DNA from 3 places in the Candidatus Filomicrobium marinum genome. Region 1 is predicted to be linked to each of the others. Evidence: predicted binding sites of a transcription regulator. Region 1 holds the regulator's gene; each other region holds the start of a gene.

Region 1 (7,915 bases):
AGGCGGTACCTTCGCCACGGTGCGCGCGTTTCTCATGATCACCGTCATGTTCTCAGCCATGCTGTTAGATCGCCAGGCCGTGGCCCTCCGTAACGTTGCCGTCGCAGCATTCATACTTCTCATTCTATTTCCAGAAAGCGTCATCGATCCCGGTTTCCAGATGTCCTTCGCCGCCGTGATTGCTCTGGTCGCAAGTTACGAAGCTATCAATCAACGGTTCCGTGCGCCGTCTGGTCCCCATCGCGGCGTGCACATGCGGTTCTTTTATTTTTTCAGCGGGATCGTTCTATCGACCATTATTGCCAGCGCGGCGATCGCACCCTTCGCCATCTACCACTTTCATCAAAACCAGCACTATGCGGTTCTGGCCAACCTCGCCGTAATCCCGATCTGCAATATCGTTGTCATGCCGGCTGCGTTGACAACGCTCGTCTTGATGCCACTGGGCTTAGAGACGCTGCCGCTCATTGTAATGGGGTACGGCATTGAAGCAATGACCGCGGCCGCCACCTGGGTTGCCGGCCTCAAAGGCGCTGTCAGCCTTCTACCAGTTGTTCCCAATGTCGCAATCGCTCTTGTCGCGGCGGGGTGCTTGTGGTTGACGCTGATGCGGTACCGCTGGCGATTGTTAGGCGTCCTAGTGATTGCTGCCGGCATTGCTCTTGCCCCAACTGCAGAACGCCCTGCGCTTCTTGTCGGCGGAACCGGGAATCTCGTGCTCCTGCGCGGAGCGGACGGCTTCCTCAACGGCCTCAGCAGTTCGCGCGATGAATTCGAACTCTCACGCTGGCTTGCGCGTGACGGAGATGCACGAAGACCTGCCGATGTAACCCGCGCACCCGCTTTGACCTGCGACGGTGTCGGGTGCGTCGGTGCGATTGATGGAAAGATCGTAGCCATCACGCGCCACCCCGCAGCGTTACGTGATGATTGCCGTCAAGCGCACATACTGATTGTCCAGGGCACACGTCCGCGATCTTGCACGCAGCCCCAACTCACCATCGATCGATCCGCATTAGAACGCGAGGGAACGCACGCGGTTTATCTCGACAAATCTGGCGCATTACGCGTCGAAACGGTTGAAGGCGCTCGGGGAAGAAGGCCGTGGACAGCGGCCTATCAAAGCACGGATGAAGCAGCGCCGTGAGACATCTCGGGGAGTATTCCCAGGATCCGCGGTTCAACCCGGGCCAACGCAATGGGGGAAAGCACAACCAGACAACGGCCTCCCCAGTGCCAGATTGGATCTCGGCAATGAATGCCAGGATGATGATTAGCGAAAGGGCTTCGGCAATTTCTATCCGCCAAACAACATATCAATACCGTCGGATCAATCCGATAAGCCGTCCCTGCACATCCACTTGATCGGGACCAAAAATACGCGTCTTGAATTGCGGATTGGCAGCTTCGAGAGCGACGGTGGAGCCTTTCTTACGCAAGCGCTTAAGCGTCGCCTCTTCCCGATCGACAAGAGCCACAACGATGTCGCCGTTCTCCGCCGTATGGCACCGCTTGATAATGACGATATCGCCGTCATGGATGCCGGCGTCGATCATCGAATCGCCGTGGACTTCCAGCGCGAAATGTTCGCCCTTAGCCAGAAGGTCGGGTGGGCAGGAAATATCATGGGTATGGTTCTGGATCGCACTAATCGGAACGCCCGCCGCAATACGGCCCATCATCGGCACGGATACCGTTTGGGAGTCGATCACAGTTGTGCTCGGCGCTGAGAGCTCGACTGGCTTGGAGCCGCCTCCGCCTTCGATCACGCTTGGCCTGAAGCCGCCGACTTTGACACCACCCGATTCTGAGCCTTCAGGAAGCTTGATGACCTCGATAGCGCGTGCTCGATGCGGAAGCCGTCGAATGAAGCCACGCTCCACCAATGCCGTAATGAGCCGATGGATACCAGACTTCGATTTGAGTTCGAGCGCGTCCTTCATTTCATCGAACGACGGCGGAACACCCGTCTCACTCATGCGCTCATGAATGAACAGAAGAAGCTCTTTTTGTTTTTGTGTCAGCATAATTTCAGCGCGCCCCGCTAGCCGCTTTCTCATCGGCGACGCGAGCTTCAGGCGTTCTCAAAACCAAGCCCGAATGGGCGTGGAGAACATCCCTCAACTCTCTCGCCGCGTTTAGGACAGAATCTGTACAAACCATGAACAGACACTAACCGTTCTTGACACGTTCTACAAGAGGGCGCAGCGAAGGTATTGAGAAATAGGCAGCCACCGACGACACAACTGCCTTACGTTGGCGGAGTGACTGAACTTGTCGTCGTTGGTGAAGATTGGATGTCGCGTCTAAATTTGTGGCCACAGTTTTTTTGAATTGATACCTGCTCCAAAGCTTCGAACTCACCCCTTAGTCGGCCAAGTTCTGCTGCGGTCTGACCATCACCTTTTATGAAGAACAACGACGGCCAGAAAAGCACTAGCCCGACGCCCATTGCGACAGCATCATTTGTGGATTTTGAATCTTGAATACCGGCGAGTTGAGCCGCCCGTTGAGAAATTCGGGCAGCTTCCGCGCCAATCTGATCGCATGTGTAGTTCTGATATGGAATTGGCGAAACGTATTGAGCCGTAATTTCGCTCGAAGCGGAGGCACATCCACCCAAAACTACACCGATCAATCCGACAAAAAAATTGCCGCGCATTGAGGTTCCTCCCCATAAATTGTGGGGAGATTAGACGTGGACTGAGTATTACTCAATTCAAATTAGGCAACTGATCAACAGCTTACATCATATTAGCTCACTGGCTGTTGTAGTTTTGCGTCGCGGGAGAAATGCCAGCGAAGGCGGCCTCAAAAATCAATACGCAGCACGTTGACGGACGCGCCTTCCGGAAGCGCTTCAGCATCGGCCGGGCGCACGATCAGACAATTCGCAGCCGACAGCGGCTCCAACAGCGATGAGTCCTGCGATCCCGCGGCGCGAACTTCCATGACACCATTTTCGCCCGTCATGAGACGTGCGCGCATATAGTGCTGGCGCGGCCCGTTTTTCTCGATTGCGTGGGTTAGCCGCGCAGTCATGAGAGCGTCGGTTCCAGTATCGAGGCCCAGCAGTTTGCGGATGAGGGGAACAACGAAGACGCGCGTACAGATCAAGGACGACACAGGATTACCTGGTACGCCGATCACGCGTTGCGCGCCACGACGTCCGAAGATCAACGGCTTACCTGGCCGCATAGCGATCTTCCAAAAATCGAGCGTCATGCCGTTCGCTTGGAGAACTTTGGCGACGAGGTCGTGATCGCCGACGGACGCTCCGCCGATCGTGACAAGGATGTCTGCACCTTCAGCGGTAGCGATCTTTTCAGTCAGACTGTCCACTGTGTCACGTGCAATGCCGATCAATCGCGCTTCCGCACCCACGGCTTCAGCCATCGCCGCAATGCCGTATGGGTTGGAGCAGACAATCTGTCCTGCCGCAACCGGTGTCCCGGGCTCGACCAACTCGTCGCCCGTTGCCAGGATTGCAACGACCGGACGGCGCATCACCGGGAGTTTGCCGTAGCCCATGGCTGCGGCCAGCGACAAATGCCTCGGGGCAAGTTTCAGGCCTGCAGGAAGAAGTTCATCGCCCTTCGTGAAATCACCTCCGCGTTTGCGGACATGCGCAGGATCCGGTTTGCCCTCGCGGACAACGACAACATCACCCTCGCGATCGGTATTTTCCTGGATGACGATCGCATCGGCTCCTTCTGGAACCGGCGCGCCTGTGAAAATTCTAACGGCCTGTCCCTCTGCGACCGTGCCGGCGAAGGGATGTCCAGCCGCAGCTTCGCCGATCACCGTCAAACGGGCTGGAAGCGTTGCCACATCTGCATCACGCACAGCGTAGCCGTCCATCGCGGACGCATCAAACGGCGGCTGGGAGAATTGCGCGGTCAACGTGCTGGCAAGAATGCGTCCGCGTCCCCCAAACAGATCAACCTCTTCCATCTCGGTTGCGCGAACGCCGTCGAGAATGCGCGCGAGGGCTTCGGGCACGGAAAGCGGCGCCATTATTATTGTCCTTCTGCGCGGAATGTTCCCGACCGTCCGCCCGTTTTTTCAATCAGTCGGATGTCTTTGAATACCATGCCCTTATCGGCAGCCTTCAGCATGTCGTAGATCGTCAGACAGGCAACCGAAACAGCAGTCAGCGCCTCCATCTCAACGCCTGTCTGACCGGCGACTTTAACCTCGGCCCGAACGCGAATCCCTGCGGGGGCGTGAGACGCTTCAAATTCGACGCTGGCCTTGGTGATCGCGAGCGGATGGCATAGCGGGATCAACTCGTGCGTCCGCTTGGCCGCCATGATGCCGGCGATGCGCGCAGTCGCGAGAACGTCACCCTTCTTGGCTTCTCCGGATTCGACAAGTGCCAGCGTCTCGGGCTGCATCGCGACGAAACCCACCGCAATGGCCGTCCGGCTGGTGACGCCCTTTTCGGAGACGTCGACCATACGGGCTTCGCCCTTCTCGTTGAGATGGGAAAGCTTGTTCACGCGGCCTCCGTCCTGCCAATCAAAGCCTCGGTCGCACGACGCACATCGGCTTGCCGCATAAGGCTTTCGCCCACCAGAAAAGCGTTCACCCCGACGCGCTGCATCCGTGCGACATCGGCAGCGGTAAAGATGCCGCTTTCCGTCACGAGCGTGGCCCCCGCCGGAGCCTCGGGCACGAGACGCTCGGTGGTCTCTAGCGTCGTCTCGAATGTGCGCAGATTGCGATTGTTGATTCCAATGAAAGTCGCGCCAAGCGATGCGGCGCGCGCCAATTCCGCGGAGTCATGCACTTCAACGAGCGCGTCCATACCCCAGTCCGCCGCGGCGGCGATGAGCTTCGCAGCCGTTTCATCGTCGACCTGCGCCAGGATGATGAGGATGCAATCCGCGCCCCATGCTCGTGCCTCGACGACCTGATACGTGTCGATCATGAAGTCCTTGCGTAGAGCGGGGAGCGTGCATGCTGCACGTGCAGCCCTCAGATAGTCCGGCGAACCTTGGAACGAGGGTGCGTCGGTTAGCACGGACAGACAGGTTGCGCCGCCCGCGGCATAGGCTTCGGCAAGCGCGGGGGGATCGAAGTCTGCGCGAATAAGCCCCTTTGATGGACTTGCCTTCTTGATCTCGGCAATAAGCGCGGGCTGTCCCGATGCCATGCGCGCGTTGATCGCGGCAACGAAACCACGCGGCCGTCCGGCGCTACGTGCATACTCGGCGATGATCTGCAGCGGAGCTTCTGCTTTAGCCGCCGCGACTTCTTCCCGCTTGTACGCGGTGATTTTTTCCAAAATGTCAGCAGCCATATGTCATGCGTCCGCGTTGGTAACGGCGACGAGCTTATCAAGCACGGCACGCGCCGCGCCGCTGTCGATTGCGCGCGACGCAATCTCAACGCCGTCAATGAGATTGGCCGCCTTGTCTGCAACCACCAGGGCAGCGGCCGTGTTCAACAACACGATATCCCGGAAGGGTCCGGCCGCACCATCGAGCACCGCACGGATCGCCGCGGCGTTCTCTTGCGCATCCCCCCCTTGCAGGGACGAAAGTGATGTGCGTTCAAGCCCCGCCTGCTCGGGGGAAATTTCAAACACAGAAACGGCCCCATCTTTGACCTCTGCCACGGTTGACGGGCCAGTGGTCGTCAATTCATCGAGCCCATCAGATCCATGCACGACCCATGCGTGCTCCGACCCCAAGCCCTTCAAGGCATCTGCGATAGGTTCCACCCACCGCACATCGTACACGCCAACGACCTGTCGTTTGACGTTCGCCGGATTCGCAATCGGACCGAGCACGTTGAACAATGTCCGTACTTTGAGTTCCGCGCGAGCCGGCGCCCACGTCTTCATCGCCGGATGATGCATGGGCGCCCACATGAAGCCGATGCCCGCTTGTCGAATAGCGTCCGCGACCTTATCGGCATCAATGTCGATCTTGACGCCAAGCGCACTGAGAACGTCCGAGGCTCCGGAGCGCGAAGATACCGAGCGATTGCCGTGCTTGGCGACTGTAGCGCCGGCACCGGCAGCAACGAGCGCGGCGCATGTCGACACGTTATAAGTCCCATGACCGTCGCCGCCCGTCCCCACGATATCGATGGTGCCTGGCGGCGCGGACACCGCATGCATGCGCGCGCGCAGCAGGCGTGCAGCGCCGGTGATCTCTGCGATGGTTTCACCGCGCACGCGCAGCCCCATCAGGAAAGCGGCGCGGTGCACATCGCTAGCGGCACTTGTCATCAACAGCTCGAGCGCTGTTCTGATTTCGTCCTCGCTAAAGGTCGTGCCGCTAGCCACTTTGTCGAGAACGGTCTTGATACCGTCTCCACGCGCCGCAGCTATGTCTACTTGCCCCATCGCATTCCCGGTTGGTTAGGCGGCGCGCGGCCGCGGCGTGACCGTGTCACGCCGATTGGGCGTGAAGCCTGCGAGTTCGAGGAAATTCGCCAGCAGATCGTGCCCTTTCTCTGACGCGATGCTCTCAGGGTGAAACTGAACGCCGTGCACAGGGTGCTCGCAGTGCTGAAGTCCCATGATGATGCCGTCATCAGTCTCAGCTGTGATCTCGAGGCAGTCCGGCAGGCTCTCCCGTTCGACAATCAGCGAATGATAGCGAGTGACCTCGAAGGTTTCCGGCAGTCCTTTGAAGATGCCGGTATCACGCCTACGGATCGTCGATAACTTGCCGTGCATCGGAATGGGCGCACGCACCACCTTGCCGCCATAGGCTTGACCTATCGACTGGTGACCTAGGCATACGCCGAGCAGTGGGATTCTCCCCGCCGCCTTTTCGATGAGGTCGAGGCAAATCCCGGCTTCGTTGGGCGTGCAAGGCCCAGGCGAGAGCACAATCGCCTGCGGCTTGAGCTTCAACGCCTCATCGACGCTAATCTGGTCGTTCCGGCGCACGGTGCTTTCCGCGCCAAGTTCACCCAGAAAATGCACGAGGTTATAGGTAAAACTGTCGTAGTTATCGATGAGCAGCAGCATCTTCGGCGGCACTCCAAAAGTCCAGCTCAAAGCTGTAGAAAGCGGGCCCTATCGCGTCAAGCCAGCTCGCGAGGGATAATGAAGTCCTTCAGTGTGCCGGCAGCCGGTTTTATGGCATTCCAATCGTCGGCATCGAAGGTGATCACGGCAAGCCCGGCAGTTGGAAATTTCATCGCCATTTTCTGAATCGCCTTGCGATCCCCGCTTCCGGTCAAGGACAATGCAAGCGCATGCAACCCGGGGTTATGCCCTACGACCATGACGTGCTTTTGCCCGCCCTTTACCTTGCGCAGCCGTTCCAAAATCATCGCGGGTAAGGCGAGATAAAGACCCTCGTCGAACACGACTTCGGGCGGATTGCCGGAGAGTTCTGCAAGAACCAGGGACACAGTTGCGCGGGTCCGTACCGAATCTGACGACAAGATGAGTTCAGGACGGCCCTCATTGCGCTCAATGTAGCGTCCGATCTCCGTCGCCGCCTTTGTGCCCCGCTTTGAGAGCGTCCGCTCGTGATCGGGCAGATCAGGCTCATCCCAACTCGATTTTGCATGGCGCAACAAGGATAACGTCAGCATGTGCCGATCACCCGAACAATCCGCCATTGCTGCTGGAGGTTTTCGGCGCTGAGCGTGCCGTCCCGGACGCAAATCGCACGGCGACTTCTGCGGCACGTACGATAGCTTTGGCCTTGTTCACGCATTCCTGCTGTTCATTTTCAGGAACGGAGTCGTGCACGATGCCGGCGCCGGCTTGAACGTGCAGCATACCGTCCTTTACCAACGCCGTTCGCAACACGATGCACGTGTCCATGTTTCCGTCCGCGGAGAAGTAGCCCACGCAACCGGCATAAGGACCGCGCTTGGATTTCTCCAATTCGTCGATGATCTCCATCGCGCGAACTTTGGGCGCGCCCGACACGGTGCC
Region 2 (7,915 bases), 1.6 Mb from region 1:
AGGGTACTGGAAGCCCTTTCATTTCCACGCCACCTTCGTCTACGTCAAATCTGGCGCCTACCGCACAGAACCAACTTTTCAACGCTGGCTTGCCGACTACCGCGCGAAACTGCGCGCAGAAGGCAAGAACGTAGATCTCTGGTAACACGGCCACGGAATACGGAGAGCAGGTCAGCTCTCCGTTTCACCACCGGCACCATCGCCATCACTGGCGACATCAGTGGGCCCAGCCTCTTCGATGGGACCAGCCTCTCCGACAACTACATCATCAGACGGAGGCACATCTTCGTCCCCATCCCCGTTGTCACCATTGGCGACCTCCGGGATGCGCTCGACAGAAACCACTTTCTCATCAGCATCCGTGCGGAAAATGCGAACGCCTTGTGTGTTTCGTCCAGCAATCCGAACCTGGTCAACGAGCGTCCGGATCAATTGCCCGGCGTCCGTCACAAGAATGATCTGATCGGAATTCTCAACGGGGAATGATGCACAGAGCGGCCCGTTGCGCTCATTGACGACCATAGCCACGATGCCTTTGCCGCCGCGACCCGACGTCCGATACTCATAGGACGAGGAACGCTTGCCGTACCCACGTTCGGATAGCGTAAGAACAAACTGTTCTGTCGCCGCCATCTCTTCAAACCGCTGAGCCGATAGCTCCTCAGTTTCCAACGTCTCCGCGCCCTCTTCCGCTGCAACATTCGCCGCCTGCTCTTCAGCTTCTTCGGCGTCGGCATCTCCGGCACGGCGATGCGCGGCAGCGAGCTTAAGATAGGCCGCGCGCTCCGCAGGCGTGGCATCCATCGGGGCTAAAATCGCCATCGAAATCACCCGGTCCTCTGCATCGAGCCGGATACCGCGAACGCCCACCGCATCCCGGCCTTTAAAGACGCGCACGCCTTCAACGGGGAAACGGATGCACTGCCCGCCCGCTGTCGTCAGCAGCACGTTGTCCGTTGGCGAACAAATCCCGACGTGGACGATCTGGTCGCCCTCCTCAAGCTTCATCGCGATCTTGCCGTTACGATTGATGTTCTCGAAATCGGCGAGTTCGTTACGCCGCACGTTGCCGCTGCGCGTCGCAAACATCAGCTGCAGCGATCCCCACGTTTCAGGATCCTCCGGCAACGGCAAAATTGACGTAATCCATTCGCCCTGCTCCAGAGGCAGAAGATTTACGAGCGCTTTGCCGATGGACTGCGGCGTACCAACAGGCAACCGCCAGACTTTCATTCGGTAGCACATGCCGCGCGAAGAGAAGAACAGCACCGGCGTATGTGTTGACGCCATAAAGAGCTGCGTAACGAAATCCTCGTCCTTCGTCGAAAGCCCCGAGCGCCCTTTGCCCCCACGGCGCTGCGCACGATACGTCGTGAGCGGCACACGCTTGATGTAGCCTTTGTGCGTAACGGTAACGACGACGTCTTCGCGCTGAATGAGGTCTTCATCGTCGACCTCACCCTCAATGTCGACGATCTCGGTTCGGCGCGGAACCGCAAACTGATCCCGGATGTCTGAGAGTTCACCCTTGATGATCTCAACAATACGCACGCGCGACGACAGGATCTCAAGATACTCCTTGATTTCCTCGCCGATCTTTTTGAGTTCGTCGCCAATCTCATCGCGACCGAGAGCCGTCAGGCGCGCAAGCCGCAATTCGAGAATCGCCTTCGCCTGTTCTTCTGACAGCTTGTAGGTGCCATCAGCTTGAACACGGTGGCGAGGATCAGCGATCAACTCAACCAGCGGCGCCACATCCCGCGCCGGCCAATCGCGCGTCATAAGTTCTTCTTTAGCGACGGCCGGTGAGGCCGCGCGCCGGATCAGATTGATGACCTCATCAATATTGGCCACAGCGATAGCCAAACCGACAAGAACGTGCGCACGATCACGCGCCTTGTTGAGCAAGAACTTCGTGCGCCGCGTAACGACTTCCTCGCGGAACGCCGTGAACGCCTCGATCATGTCCTTGAGGTTAAGCTGCTCGGGGCGACCGCCGTTGATCGCCAGCATGTTGGCACCGAACGACGTCTGCAAATCCGAATAGCGCCAGAGCTGATTGAGCACGACATCGGCCACCGCGTCGCGCTTCAGTTCAATGACGATCCGCATGCCTTCGCGGTTGGTTTCGTCCCAGATATCAGAGATACCCTCGACGCGCTTCTCGCGAACCGCGTCTGCGATCTTCTCGATCAGAACGCGTTTGTTGACCTGATAGGGAATGGCCGTAACGATCAAGGCTTGGCGATCTTTGCGGATCTCCTCGACCTCAACACGCGCGCGCATGATGATCGAACCGCGGCCCTTGTGATAGGCAGACGTGATACCTCCACGGCCAAGGATCAGACCGCCCGTCGGAAAATCCGGGCCTTTCACGATCTGGCACAGCTCATCGATCGTTATGGCCGGCGTATCGAGATGGGCGAGGCAAGCCTCGATGACTTCTCCGAGATTGTGGGGTGGGATATTCGTCGCCATACCGACAGCAATGCCGCCGGCGCCATTGACGAGCAGGTTCGGGAACTTCGCGGGAAGCACCGTCGGTTCGTCTTCAGAACCGTCGTAGTTCTCCTGGAATTCGACCGTGTCCTTATCGAGGTCGTCGAGAAGGAATTGGGCGACCTTCTCGAGACGGCACTCCGTATAGCGCATCGCAGCCGGCGGATCACCGTCGATCGAGCCGAAGTTACCTTGGCCGTCGATGAGCGGCAGGCTCATCGAAAAGTCCTGCGCCAAACGCACAAGCGCGTCATAAATCGCGCTGTCGCCATGTGGGTGATAATTACCCATCACTTCGCCGACGACCTTCGCCGACTTACGATAGGACTTGTTCCATTCAAGGCCCATCTCGTGCATGCCGTAAAGGATACGGCGATGAACGGGCTTGAGCCCATCGCGCACGTCCGGCAGCGCGCGGGAGACGATAACGCTCATCGCGTACTCAAGGTACGAGCGCTTCATTTCCTCTACGATAGTAATCGGCCGAATATCGCGCGGACCGTCAGGCCCTTGATTCGGGATGTCGCTGTTGTCCGCCACTTAGGGATCCGTTGAGTGAACAGTTGAGTTTTGTTCAGAGAACACGCGGTGCTCGTTAGCAACGACTCGCGCGTCATAAAATTTGCGTATCGCTTAGATACCCTACTCTACCACAATAGAGCAATGTGGCCTGCAAGCACATGCCCACACGCTGTTTTTTTCCACATCCACAGAGGTTTAGGTTGTCTCTCGATTATCGGGAAGCGAACGGTATTGATGTGTACTCAGATGACTTGGTGCCGTCACAGTGTCCTTTTAGAGCATTTCGCCGACAAGCGGTCATCTGATCGTCTTTAACTCGCACAGCTAAGAGCAAGAATTCCCGATAGATCCTGCTTCCAAGCCCGCGCGGAACCGATTAACCTGAGCATGAAACAGATGTTATTCACAGCACTTCAGTGCAATTCTGTAGCTGGACCGACAAGCCGTACTTTCAGCGTGCTGGTCTAGTAGCATTTCACTACCATATCGCGAAACGATGTCCGTGCCTCCGTTTGACAAGGAAAATCCCCGTATGAATGCCCTGAAGACGACCGTTGCCGCTCTCGCCATCTTTGCATTCGTCATACCCGCGTTGGCTCAGGACAAACCTGCAGTCGCGCTTCCGCCAAATACGTTTATTGAAGCTCAGCCGGAAGCCCACTATTTGGCCAAGGATGTTTTGATCGGCGCAGTCGTCCAGAACACCGAAGGCAAGATCATCGGCGATATCGAAGACATTATCCTGAACGACTGGAATCGCGTGCACGGCGTTGTCATTGGCACCGGCGGCTTCCTCGGCATCGCCGGCAAACGCATCGGTGTACGTCTAAGCGCCTTAGAGTTCCGTGAGACCGATGGAAAGCGCGTTATCGTGCTTCCCAACGTATCCAAGGAAATGCTTACCGCCGTCGCACCATTTGTACGTGCTGAGCCGCAGAAATCTCTTCTTCAGCGCGCAATGGAGAAAGCCCGCGAGCTGACGGATAAGAGCACAGAAGCCGCGAAGGAAGCTTACGAAAAGGCTAAAGAAGAAGCGGGACCCGCTTACGAAAAGGCCAAAGAGACAGCAACTAAGGCCTATGACAAGGCTAAAGAAGCCGCAGCCGAAGTCTATGAGAAGGCTAAAGAAGCCGCAGAGACCAACAAGCAGTCTCCTGAAAAACCAGCAGGAGAAGCCCCGGCCGCGGCTCCCCCTGCTCAACCACCGGCAGAAAAAGCCCCCGAGACGAAGTAGTTCGGACGGCAGGCCTAACGGCATTCCCCTTCAAGCAAAGAGCGCACTCCTTACCGAAGGAGTGCGCTCTAAATATATGTTCCGTCAGAGGAAGGACAGAGTATCTTCTAGAACGGAATCTCATCGTCGAGCGTCTTATCGAAGCCGCCAGATGATCCACCGCCGCTGCCACCGCGCGGCTCGTCATATCCCCCACGGCCGCCACCTGGATCACCGTAGTCGGACTGGCCACCTTCCTGCATACCGCTGCTGGCACCGCCACTCCGCCCGTCCAGCATTGTGAGATTGCCGTTAAAGCCCTGAAGCACGACTTCGGTCGAATAGCGATCGGCTCCGGACTGATCCTGCCACTTTCGTGTCTGCAGCTGACCCTCGATATAAACCTTCGTCCCTTTTCGCAGGTACTGCTCGGCGATCCGGCACAGGCCTTCGTTGAATATAACAACCGAATGCCATTCGGTTTTCTCACGCCGCTCGCCGGAATTCTTATCGCGCCAGGTTTCAGTCGTCGCAACACGCAGGTTAGCGATAGGTCTGCCATCCTGCGTCCGGCGGATTTCCGGATCGCGCCCGAGATTTCCGACGAGGATCACCTTGTTCACTGAACCAGCCATAATAGGCTCCTTATGCTTTTCAACTCTGCCGCTCAGCAGCGCTTACGTAGGCCGTAATAGCCGGTCGACGCCAACTGCCACGCGAACAGAGCCTGTGTAGATCGCTCCCCTCAGTATTCTGGGAGAACGACAAAATTGGCGAGTCATCGAGGCCACCCTAGCGCCCATTCCAACACTCGCATCACCGGTCGACAGCCTTTTCAACAACAAGCTGCGCGCGGCTCCATCAGAATGTGAATCGTTTGTTCTCTTTATGTTCCAATATAATATGGAGCGGTTAAGCGCGCAACCGCCACCACTCGGCATCGCGCGTCCCACCAGATAGCCCGCGTTTCATCGTCCCATGGCCCGATCCGCAGCCACGGTGAGGTCGCGGAATACATCCTCAGGAACACCTTTCGACGCTGCACAATCTCCACGATTCAGCCGGTCATAAATAGCGACCATGTCCCCTCGAAACTGCGGGGCAATGGCACGAATCACGACGCCAGTCGCCACGGAACCGTTGGACCAGCGTGTTCGACAAACAATGCTATTGAGATGTGATGTAACCTGCGACTTGTAGTTATCAGCCGCGAGCGTGGGCTCCACGCCGATAGATGCGGTTGACACCGGCCGAGGTTGCGGGACGGAGCCGACTGCTGTGGACCGAACCAAGCTATCCCATTGCCGGCGTTCCGATGAATTTGCCCAAGCCTTCGTCGCGGTCTCGTCCATCAAGGGCGCGACCAATCCTTGCACCTGCTCGCGAAGCCGACGGCTATCGATATCCTCGACCGCTCTGTGAAGGGCTTGCTGATCCTCCTCGGCAAGCGGACGCACGGCTACGTCGCTTAAATCCACGAGTTGGCTCTTGTTAGCCTCGGGAGGCTTCGCCATCCAAACAGTGCTACCGTTGAAATCCGCAGCCGCAACGTTTGCGCGCGAGAAGTCGGCACCCTCCAGCTTAACCTTGTAGAGGCTGGCCGCTTCGAGATCCGCACCTTGCAGCATAGCCCCCTGCATATTCGCGAAATCGAGGATCGCGGCCTGCATCGACGCACTACGGAAATCCGCGCCGATCAGACGCGCACCTTTCAGGTTAACCCCTTGGAGTGAGGCCAATCCGAAGTTAGCGCCATCAGCCATCACCTCACCAACCATAGAAGCCTTCTCGAGCCGCGCCTGCGCAAAGTCCGCGCCTGTGAGTACCGCTTCCACCAGTTCAGCGCTAACGAGCGTTGTTTCTTCAAATTTTGCCCCACGCCCATCGATGCCCTGCATCAAGGCGCCGCTCATATTAGCTTGCGTAAAGTCCGTGTTGATGGCCTTCACGCATTTGGCTTGCCCGCGATTGCCTCTCAAACGCAGTTCATTGATTTCGGCGCACTGGAGCCAAGCGTTACGCAAATCCGCACCGTAAAAACTGGCGTGAGAAAGATCCGCTCCGGTAAAATCGGCCTGATGCAGATCGGACCGGTCAAAACGCGCGTAACGAAGGTCACGGCCACGAAGCGTGATCGTCCGTTCACCCGGCGTGACGTCCTTGTCGCTTACCAGGTCGGAATCCGTGACAACAAGATTACGGCGAAAGACACCGAATAGCGCCCCGTCCTGATCGACGCTGAGGAATGGCGCCATGAACCCGCTGTAGTACCTTGGGTGTCGCCCATCACGATCCGGCGCCATCTTATAAAAGAGCGGGCGGCTCACTCGATCAAGAAACTCCCCCGGGATCGTTGCAACCAGGAAAGAAAATAGCGTCACACCGCTGATCACCACTGCCGTAACGACAAAAGTCATTGGATGCGCCACGGTATTGCGCCAGAACGCACGGAAGAATGACGTTTCCGCCCGCATCAGAAAGACGCCGATGAGTACGAGCATAGTCACATCAACAACCAACGCGATCCGGTGTGTCCATGTGATGAGCTCGCTGTGATAGGGCAGGAACACGACCTGAACGTAGATGATGAGCACGACGGGAAGGATGCACAGCGTCAACCAGCTCATGCCATGCAGGAAGGCGCTCATCACGATGCTACGGTGGGGTCCGGCGATCGCCTGAACGAAGAAGAAGTTGTGCAATTCCAAGCGCAACGGATGTGTCCGCCGGTCGCTGGTCTCCAGAAGTCGAATGGCGTGGTCAAACTCCAACGTCTTCCGCGCTAGTAGGGAGAGCTGCGAGACAACGCCAAGGTGAAAGAGAACCAGTATGACTGGCGCGAACTGAAAGAACTGCGCAATCGGAATATCGACACTGAAGATCGGTAGCGATACCGGCGTCTCAAGCAGCAAATTCGTGTGCGTGACCCCTGCAACGGCAATCGTGAGGTAGGTCATGATGCCAAGAAATATCAACCACGCCACATGCGCCGTATCGCTGGACCGATTAACAGCATCAAGAAGACTATAGGGATTAACTGGCGTCTCGCCGTCAGGCGTCGCGCTACTCAAATCTGACATCAAGCAAAAACCCCCAATGGCCGTCGCAGCCGCTAAACAGGCTGAAAATCACGTCCACCCTACAGACGCGTCTAGCCGCCGCCACCTCAGGTGTAACCAGACGCTAGCGGAGCCAGACCTTAACGGAGAAAGTGTGACGGGTGGAACACGTCGCTGCGGAAATTCCAAATGCGACACACCCAGTGTTGCACTGCGAACGCAGTGCACAACCTTAAGCCACTGCGACGGCGGCGCTGCCCAATTGGCCGCACCATTCCCGGCACGAAGGACCAAAACCTCCGCTTTAACGTCACCCCTACATAAGTTATGCCAATACCTTAGAACTCGGCGCGCCCCCGGCACCGCTGTTGAGGACCGGAAACACCCGTCGAGCTACCCAAAGCGTTCAAGATTTTGGTCCGATACCCCGCATGTCCAATCAATACGATTGCCGCAAATGTCCTGGCTATTGTTGCTCGTACCCCCTCATCGCACTTGAAAAACGTGACGTCGTACGCCTCGGCAAGCACCATGGCTTGACCTTTGAGGAAGCGCGCAAGGCGTTCACGGAGGAGGCATACGGCCGCAAGTACGCGATGCGCCGCAAGAAGGACGTCCATTA
Region 3 (7,915 bases), 270 kb from region 1:
AATCAATATCGGGGAGGGAATAGAAGCAGCGATAATGGACCCAGCCGATAGCGATTTCTTTAGCTTTGAAATCCCAGAAGGACGGGCTGAAACTGAAATACGGCTCGAAAACAGATCGACGACATTGCGCCCGGCCATTGTCATATACGACCCAGCCAAGTCTCAGATATCAGCAACATACAACACGACCGGCGGCGCCGACGTGACACAAGCATTCAAGTCCGCCCAACCTGGACGGTACCTTATTCAGGTGTACGATCACTACCGATCAGCCGCCGGCGCCTACACAATCCACATCAGCAGCAAATAAACCACCGTCGCGCTGTTTGGCATCGTCCGCGGAGAGCCCTCTGCGTTAAGGCGGCGACTACTTCTTCGCCTTCATTTCTTGCGCCATGCGGGCATTGAGAGCACGGAAGTCCTGATCGAGTTGTGCGCAGGCCTTGGACTCTCCCTTGCAGTTCACGACCATATCGAGCGTGATGGATTCGCCCTCACGAACGGGGCGGCGACAGACCACAGCCGGATGGGCCGGATGCGAAGGCAAGGTGAAGGTCCACATGGCCCACGTCGACTTGTCCTGTAGCGCCACGTAATTGTCGTCGCGGAACACTTCAGGAAGCTTTTCCGTGGTCGACAACTCAGACTGCAATTTCTCGGGATCTGTATTGGCACGCGCGCATGGGGAAGCGTCGGCCCAGGCACCACCAGCGGCAAGACCGACGGTCGTCACAAAGACGAGAGCGGCAACGCCGCAACGCGAAACATTCATCATGTCCTGCTTCCTTCCCGTGAACTGATTGTCGTTAGCCCGCGAGGCGGGCTTCGATAGCCTTGATCGCATCGGCTGCTTTGCTGCCATCCGGACCGCCCGCCTGAGCCATGTCAGGTCGGCCGCCGCCACCTTTGCCACCGAGGGCTTCAGCACCGACACGCACCAGATCAACAGCGCTGTAGGTATCCGTCAGGTCTCCGGTCACACCAACGGCGATGCCAGCCTTACCATCTTCGGTAACACCAACCACGGCAACCACGCCAGACCCCACTTGCTTCTTACCGTCGTCGATAAGTCCGCGCAGATCCTTCGGGTTTAACCCTTCAACCGTACGCGCCAGAAGCTTGACGTCCCCCACGGTGCGAACCGCAGATCCGGAACCCGTGTCGGAAGCCCCTGAGCCGCCGAGCGCAGCCTGGCGCTTCGCATCGCTCAGTTGCCGTTCAAGCTGTTTCTTCTCCTCAAGCAGTGCACGAACGCGATCGAGAACTTCCTCCGGCCGCGTCCTAAGCATGGCCGCAGCCTCACGAAGCCGTTCGTCCTGCGACGCAAGATATGCGCGCGCGCCGTCCGAGGTCAGCGCTTCGATACGACGAACGCCGGCGGCACTCGCGGATTCACCGACGACCTTGATGAGACCGATGTCGCCGGTGCGCTTGGCATGCGTACCGCCGCACAATTCGACGGACCAAGCTTTGTTGGCCTTCTTGCCCACGGATTCGGACGCATCCCCAGGCGTGTAGCCCATGGAAACGACACGAACTTCATCTCCATACTTTTCGCCGAACAGCGCCATCGCCCCCGACTCCATCGCGTCGTCGAGTGCCATCAGGCGCGTTTCAACAGGAACGTTCTGAACGACAATCTCATTGGCCCGACGCTCGACTTCGCGAATTTCATCAGCCGTCATCGGCTTGGGATGTGAGAAGTCAAACCGCAGACGCTCTGGCGCAACCAACGAGCCCTTCTGAGCAACGTGCGTTCCAAGCACCTGGCGCAAAGCCTCATGCAGAAGGTGCGTTGCAGAGTGGTTGGCGCGCGTCGCTGTCCGCCGCGCATGATCAACTTCGAGACTGACGGGTTCGCCGGTTTTGAAGGCCCCGCTCTCAACCGTGCCGAAGTGAACAAAAAGATCAGACAACCTTTTCTGCGTATCTGTAACGCGGAACACGGCGCCCTTCGGTCCGCGGATAACACCCGTGTCACCCACTTGTCCGCCGGACTCTCCGTAAAAAGGCGTTTGATTCAGGATGATCTGAGCTTCGTCACCCGCCTTGAGGGTCTTCACGGGCTTGCCGTCTTTGATGAGCGAGAGGATCTCACCCTCGGCCGCCTCCGTGTCATAACCGAGGAACTCGGTGGCGCCGACCTTATCCCGCACTTCGAACCAGACGGTTTCCGTCGCCGCTTCTCCCGATCCTTTCCAAGCTTTACGGGCCTCGGCTTTCTGCTGCTCCATAGCCGCGTTGAAAGCAGCATGATCGACAGCGATGCCGCGCGTCCGCAATGCATCCTCGGTTAGGTCGAGTGGAAAACCGTACGTATCGTAGAGCTTGAAGGCGACATCCCCAGAGAAGACGTCTCCCTTGCCAAGGTCGCTCGAAGCTTCGCTCAATAGGCCGAGCCCTTTGATCAGAGTCGTGCGGAATTTCGTTTCTTCGAGTTTGAGCGTCTCGGTAATGAGTGCGTTAGCCCGGCTAAGTTCGGGGTACGCTTCCGCCATCTGCCGCATCAACGCCGGAACGAGCCGATGCATCAACGGCTCCGTCGCGCCAAGAAGATGAGCGTGACGCATCGCCCGTCGCATAATGCGGCGCAGGACGTAGCCACGACCATCGTTCGCAGGCAGAACGCCATCCGCAATGAGGAACGAAACCGCGCGCAAGTGATCTGCGATGACCCTGTGGCTCGCTTTGTGCTCACCCGTCGCTTCTACATTCGTCAGGTCGACCGAAGCCGCGATCAAAGCGCGAAACAGGTCTGTTTCATAGTTATCGTGAGTCCCCTGAAGAACCGCTGCGATACGCTCAAGCCCCATGCCAGTGTCAATGGAAGGGCGTGGCAGGTCGACGCGCTCCCCAGGCGTAACCTGCTCGTATTGCATGAACACGAGGTTCCAAATTTCGATGAAACGGTCACCGTCTTCGTCCGGCGAGCCGGGAGGTCCGCCAGGGATATGCTCCCCGTGATCGAAGAAAATCTCCGAACACGGCCCGCAGGGCCCCGTGTCCCCCATCTGCCAGAAATTGTCGGATGTTCCGATTCGGATAATCCGCTCATCAGGAAAGCCCGTGAGCTTCTTCCAGATATCGAACGCCTGATCGTCCTCTTTATAGACCGTGATCAGGAGACGCTTGGGATCGAGTCCAAACTCCTTGGTGATCAGGTTCCAGGCCAATTCGATGGCGACATCCTTGAAGTAATCACCAAATGAAAAGTTGCCGAGCATCTCAAAGAACGTGTGATGGCGCGCCGTATAGCCCACGTTGTCGAGATCGTTGTGCTTACCGCCCGCGCGCACACATTTTTGCGACGTGACAGCACGCACGTAGTCCCGTGTCTCATGACCGGTGAATACGTTCTTGAACTGCACCATCCCGGCGTTGGTGAACATCAACGTCGGATCATTCCGCGGGACAAGCGGCGACGACGGCACTATCGCATGGCCGTTCTTCCCGAAATATTCGAGAAATGCGCTTCGGATCTCATTAACGCCGGTCATTCATCGCCTCGTGCTAGCGGTCGTAGAAAAAACGTGGGTCTGCCCCGCGTGCTATTCCATCCTGTCAGAGAGTGCCAACTCCAAGCCCTAGAGCCTGACGCCTCACGGGATTCGCGCGAAACGCTCAGGCTGTAGACTATTTCTCATTTCCAGCGAAGCGTATTCCGCCTGATCCCCGGCGCTTGAAGTTGTGCAAGCTACCACCCGCCACGTCCGTCAGGTTACCCGGAGAAACGCCGGAAGAAGCAATGACGGCGAAAAACGGACGCGCAGGCTCCAGAAAAGTCGTCTTATCGATGTAGCGTCGCCTTCTCCGCCATCAAGATGGAACTGGAAGGCAACCGTTGCCTGACGCTTGCCCACCCCGCACCACGGGACAGCCAAAACGGCAGTTCGTCGCCGTTTTATCGGCGCACGCGCGCCCTGTCCAGGCAAGGGCTCCGGGACACCGAAGCCCTCTAAGCCAGTCGCTCAAGGCTAAAGAACGCGAAAGGCGGAGGGTCCGCTTCAGAACCACCCCGCCAACATCGCGAAATTTCGACTTAGATCAGATCTGTGTTCAATCAGCGCCGGGCACGCGATTTACGGCCACCGGCCTGATCGTCAGTGGTTTCATCCTCGCCAACAACCGCCGGCACCTCCGCCGGTTCACTGTCCTCATCTTCAGCGACGGTAGGATCAACCAGCAAATGATCCGCGACGAGGCCCGCGTTCTCGCGGATAGCCTTTTCGATCGTAGCGGCGATTTTCGGATTTTCCTTGAGGAACGTTTTCGTATTCTCGCGCCCCTGCCCTATGCGCTGGTCACCATAAGAATACCAAGCCCCCGACTTTTCGATAATGCCGGCTTTAACGCCCAGATCAACCAACTCTCCGACCCTGGAGACACCTTCACCATACATGATGTCGAATTCGACCTGCTTGAATGGTGGCGCGACCTTGTTCTTCACGACCTTAACGCGGGTCTGATTGCCAACAACGTCGTCACGCTCTTTGATCTGGCCAATGCGACGGATGTCGAGACGAACCGAAGCGTAAAACTTGAGCGCGTTGCCACCGGTGGTCGTTTCCGGGTTTCCGAACATGACGCCGATCTTCATCCGGATCTGGTTGATGAAGATGACCATGCAGCGTGATTTGGAGATGGAAGCCGTAAGCTTGCGCAGAGCCTGGCTCATCAGACGGGCTTGAAGGCCAGGCAGACTATCACCCATTTCACCTTCAAGTTCCGCCCTTGGCGTCAGTGCGGCCACCGAGTCAATGACCAATACATCCACGGCACCCGAACGAACGAGCGTATCGGCAATTTCCAGCGCCTGTTCACCAGCATCTGGCTGAGAAATCAGCAAATCTTCTACTTTGACGCCCAGCCGCTTCGCGTAAACCGGATCAAGCGCGTGTTCGGCATCAACGAAGGCACAAATGCCGCCCTTTTTCTGAGCCTCAGCCACAACGTGCAGAGCAAGCGTGGTTTTTCCGGAGGATTCAGGACCATAAATCTCTATAATTCGGCCACGCGGCAAACCACCAATACCAAGGGCGATGTCCAACCCGATCGAGCCAGTCGGCACCGCTTCAACATCGATCGACTTGTCGTTGGCCCCGAGCCGCATGATCGAGCCCTTGCCAAAGTTCTTATCGATCTGTTCGAGCGCGGCCTGCAGCGCCTTTTGCTTATCCATAGCTCCCCCTTCGAGGACACGAAGTTCCGGCTTGCTCATAACGCGATTCCCGATGTTGTCGTGAGTTGCAGATCATGTCCGCGAGTCACAACGTACACTTTTTGTTCGCTGAGAACAAGAAGAGAACATGGCGCATTTGTCAGAGCTCAGTGCGCGCACTCCGTAAGAGAAAGCGTCACCACTGATGCAGTCATAGCAAATCAGCCGGTCCAGTTAAATCGCGGGCTCCTAAAACCCGTGTGAAGACAGTGGACACACGCAATGCGTTGCAACGAAACATGATCGCCGAAGCAACAAATGAAAACGCGCGGCAAGCATAACGCTTTGCCGCGCGTTCCATAACGGAAGCTGTCAGCCGATCTACCAGAGAGATGCGAGGAGAACAGCAGCCCCGACACCGGAAAGCGTTCCGACGCCAATGATGCCGAGAAGACTTACGAACGGAAGGACGACGTCAACAACCATGATACGCACTCGCCTTATGCCCCAATGAGAAAAGTTTTCCCCAGGGCTTATGGCAATCAGATGGCAAATTGTCTCACTGGCGGCAAAATTCGTGCAGGTTCGGGGCACATCAGTGGCGTGTGTTGCAGGAATACCCCATCAGTCAGCCACAAAATCTCAACAAATCACACCCGCCTTATGTTTCGAGCTGCTCTTTCACCTTTGCCGCGAGTTGAGGCAACGAGAACGGTTTGGGCAGGAAGGCAAACGTTTCTTCACCCAGGGCCTGCTGGAAAGCCTCGTTCGGATAGCCCGACACAAAGATGATCTTGAGGTCGGGATTCGTTTTGCGCATTTCCTTCAGCATCGTCGGCCCATCCATCGCAGGCATCACGACATCGGAAACCACGATATCGATATTGCCGTTCTGTTCGGCCATGACATCGAGGGCCTCCAGGCCATCGGAAGCTTCGAGAACCTCGTAGCCTTGGCGGGTCAAAGCCCGGACGGCGAACGAGCGTACGACATCTTCGTCTTCGACCAGCAGCACACGCCCAGCGCCCGTGAGATCAGCCTTCTGCACGCGGTTCTTGGCTTCGACTCGTTCGGTAATCGCCGCTTCGTCCTTCTCATCGAGATGGTAACGCGGCAGGTATATGCGGAACGTCGTCCCGTCACCCAGCGAGCTCTCCGCATAGATGTGACCGCCGGTTTGCTTGACGATGCCGTAGACTGTTGCCAGCCCCAAGCCCGTGCCTTTGCCGACCTCCTTCGTCGTGAAAAACGGCTCAAAAATCTTGCCAATTACATCAGGCGGAATACCGGTCCCCGTATCGCTGACCTCGATCTCCACGTATTCGCCAGGGAGCATACCCCGCTGCTGCAAGCGACGGGACTCACGTTCGGTCAGATTACGCGTGCGGATTGTGAGACGCCCGCCGTCCGGCATCGCATCGCGCGCATTGACCGCGAGGTTGATGACGGCCTGCTCGAGTTGAAGTTTGTCGGTCTTGACGTACCAAAGGTCACGGCCCGACGAGAGCTTCAATTCGATCTTTTCGCCAACGGAGCGTTTCAGCAGCGAAGCCAGATCGGTCATGACCTCACCCAACTGCAGCGGCTCAACCATAAGTGTCTGCTGACGCGCTAACGCAAGCAGTTTGCCTACAAGCCCCGCGGCTCGGTTCGCCGACGACTTAATGTTCATGATGTCGGCATGCGCCGGATCGGTCGGACGATGCGTCTGCAGAAGAAAGTCGGAAAAGCCGATGATTGCCGTCAGCATGTTGTTGAAGTCGTGGGCAACAAAGCCCGCGAGCTTGCCAACAGCGTCCATCTTCTGGCTTTGCGCAAATTTAGCCTCAAGAGCTTTTTGCTCAGTAACATCAATCGCATACAGGATTGCAGCTTCCGAAGAGCTTCCCGTATGCGTCAACGGGCTCATGTAGACGCGCCGCGTAAATTCAGACTTGGCCCCGACGACGATATCCACGGGCGGTATGTTGCCGCGCCCCGACAACACCTTCTCTAGCCCGTCGCCAATCGCCTTGCTCGTATCATCATCGCCGGTACGAGCGAGAACATCGAGAGCCGCCTCGCCTATGCCGCTCGTTCCATCCACGATCATGCGAGAGAACGCAGCGTTGGTGCTCGAAATCTTTCCATCCCGCCCAATCGTGGCAATACCAATCGGGGCGGACCGGAAAAAGCGGGCAAACCGGACGCCGGCAACCTCAGTTGTGGCGTCGTCGATTTCCTCCTCGCGCCGGTCCATGACGGCAATCACCATGCCACCACCAACCGGTTGCGAAAATTCGTCTGGATCGTCCGCCAACGCGCTCAAGGCATCGTTCGCCGTTTGGCAGACAATACGCACAGGCAAGAGGCGTCCGTCTTCGCAAACGAGATCCAGATCCGTGCTGACAATCTCGTCAGGCCGGCGCCGCCGGCGCATGTCGAGGAGAAGTTCGGCACCGTCGGCCGCAAGCATGTCCGCTAACTTGCTGACGCGCGTCGAGGCCCCCAGCTTGTCGGAAACGCCGAGCCATCTCGCCAGCGTGCCGTTCATATGAACGATCGCACCGTCGTCATCAGCTGCAAGCAATCCGATTGGCATCGTCTCGTAGCGCTCAAGCTGAAGCTCGTAACCGGCGACGGCTGCAGCCTGCTTCTGACGCTCCGAAGTAATGTCGCTGATTTTCCAGAGGACGAGCGGCCGCTTGTCTTTGGAAGCCCCACCTGATTGGAAAGGCGAGACGCTGATCCGAACCCACGTAATCAGTTCGCGCGGAC

The links. The regulator LexA, encoded in region 1, represses DNA repair genes until DNA is damaged. The targets are predictions, from matches to a motif close to TGTTCNNNNTGTGTTCNG.
Region 2: YBN1229_RS02335 (single-stranded DNA-binding protein) is a predicted target of LexA. The motif match lies at 5,113-5,130, and genes of this name have one in related genera.
Region 3: recA (recombinase RecA) is a predicted target of LexA. The motif match lies at 5,290-5,307, and genes of this name have one in related genera.

What each region holds. Positions count from the first base shown of each region.
Region 1 is NZ_LN829119.1:2,889,588-2,897,502, forward strand. Features, by position in the region: gene YBN1229_RS13515 (ComEC/Rec2 family competence protein) at 1-1,147, shown strand, start outside; gene lexA (transcriptional repressor LexA) at 1,317-2,027, opposite strand; gene YBN1229_RS13525 (hypothetical protein) at 2,252-2,662, opposite strand; gene YBN1229_RS13530 (molybdopterin molybdotransferase MoeA) at 2,812-4,017, opposite strand; gene moaC (cyclic pyranopterin monophosphate synthase MoaC) at 4,020-4,502, opposite strand; gene trpC (indole-3-glycerol phosphate synthase TrpC) at 4,499-5,305, opposite strand; gene trpD (anthranilate phosphoribosyltransferase) at 5,309-6,358, opposite strand; gene YBN1229_RS19085 (anthranilate synthase component II) at 6,374-6,991, opposite strand; gene YBN1229_RS13555 (SixA phosphatase family protein) at 7,048-7,566, opposite strand; gene trpE (anthranilate synthase component I) at 7,574-7,915, opposite strand, start outside.
Region 2 is NZ_LN829119.1:475,286-483,200, reverse strand. Features, by position in the region: gene YBN1229_RS02350 (thioredoxin family protein) at 1-145, shown strand, start outside; gene gyrA (DNA gyrase subunit A) at 172-3,039, opposite strand; gene YBN1229_RS02340 (PRC-barrel domain-containing protein) at 3,554-4,255, shown strand; gene YBN1229_RS02335 (single-stranded DNA-binding protein) at 4,363-4,869, opposite strand; gene YBN1229_RS02330 (pentapeptide repeat-containing protein) at 5,203-7,314, opposite strand; gene YBN1229_RS02325 (YkgJ family cysteine cluster protein) at 7,725-7,915, shown strand, end outside.
Region 3 is NZ_LN829119.1:3,155,578-3,163,492, forward strand. Features, by position in the region: gene YBN1229_RS14785 (PPC domain-containing protein) at 1-310, shown strand, start outside; gene YBN1229_RS14790 (hypothetical protein) at 368-775, opposite strand; gene alaS (alanine--tRNA ligase) at 807-3,497, opposite strand; gene recA (recombinase RecA) at 4,061-5,218, opposite strand; gene YBN1229_RS14805 (ATP-binding protein) at 5,820-7,915, opposite strand, start outside.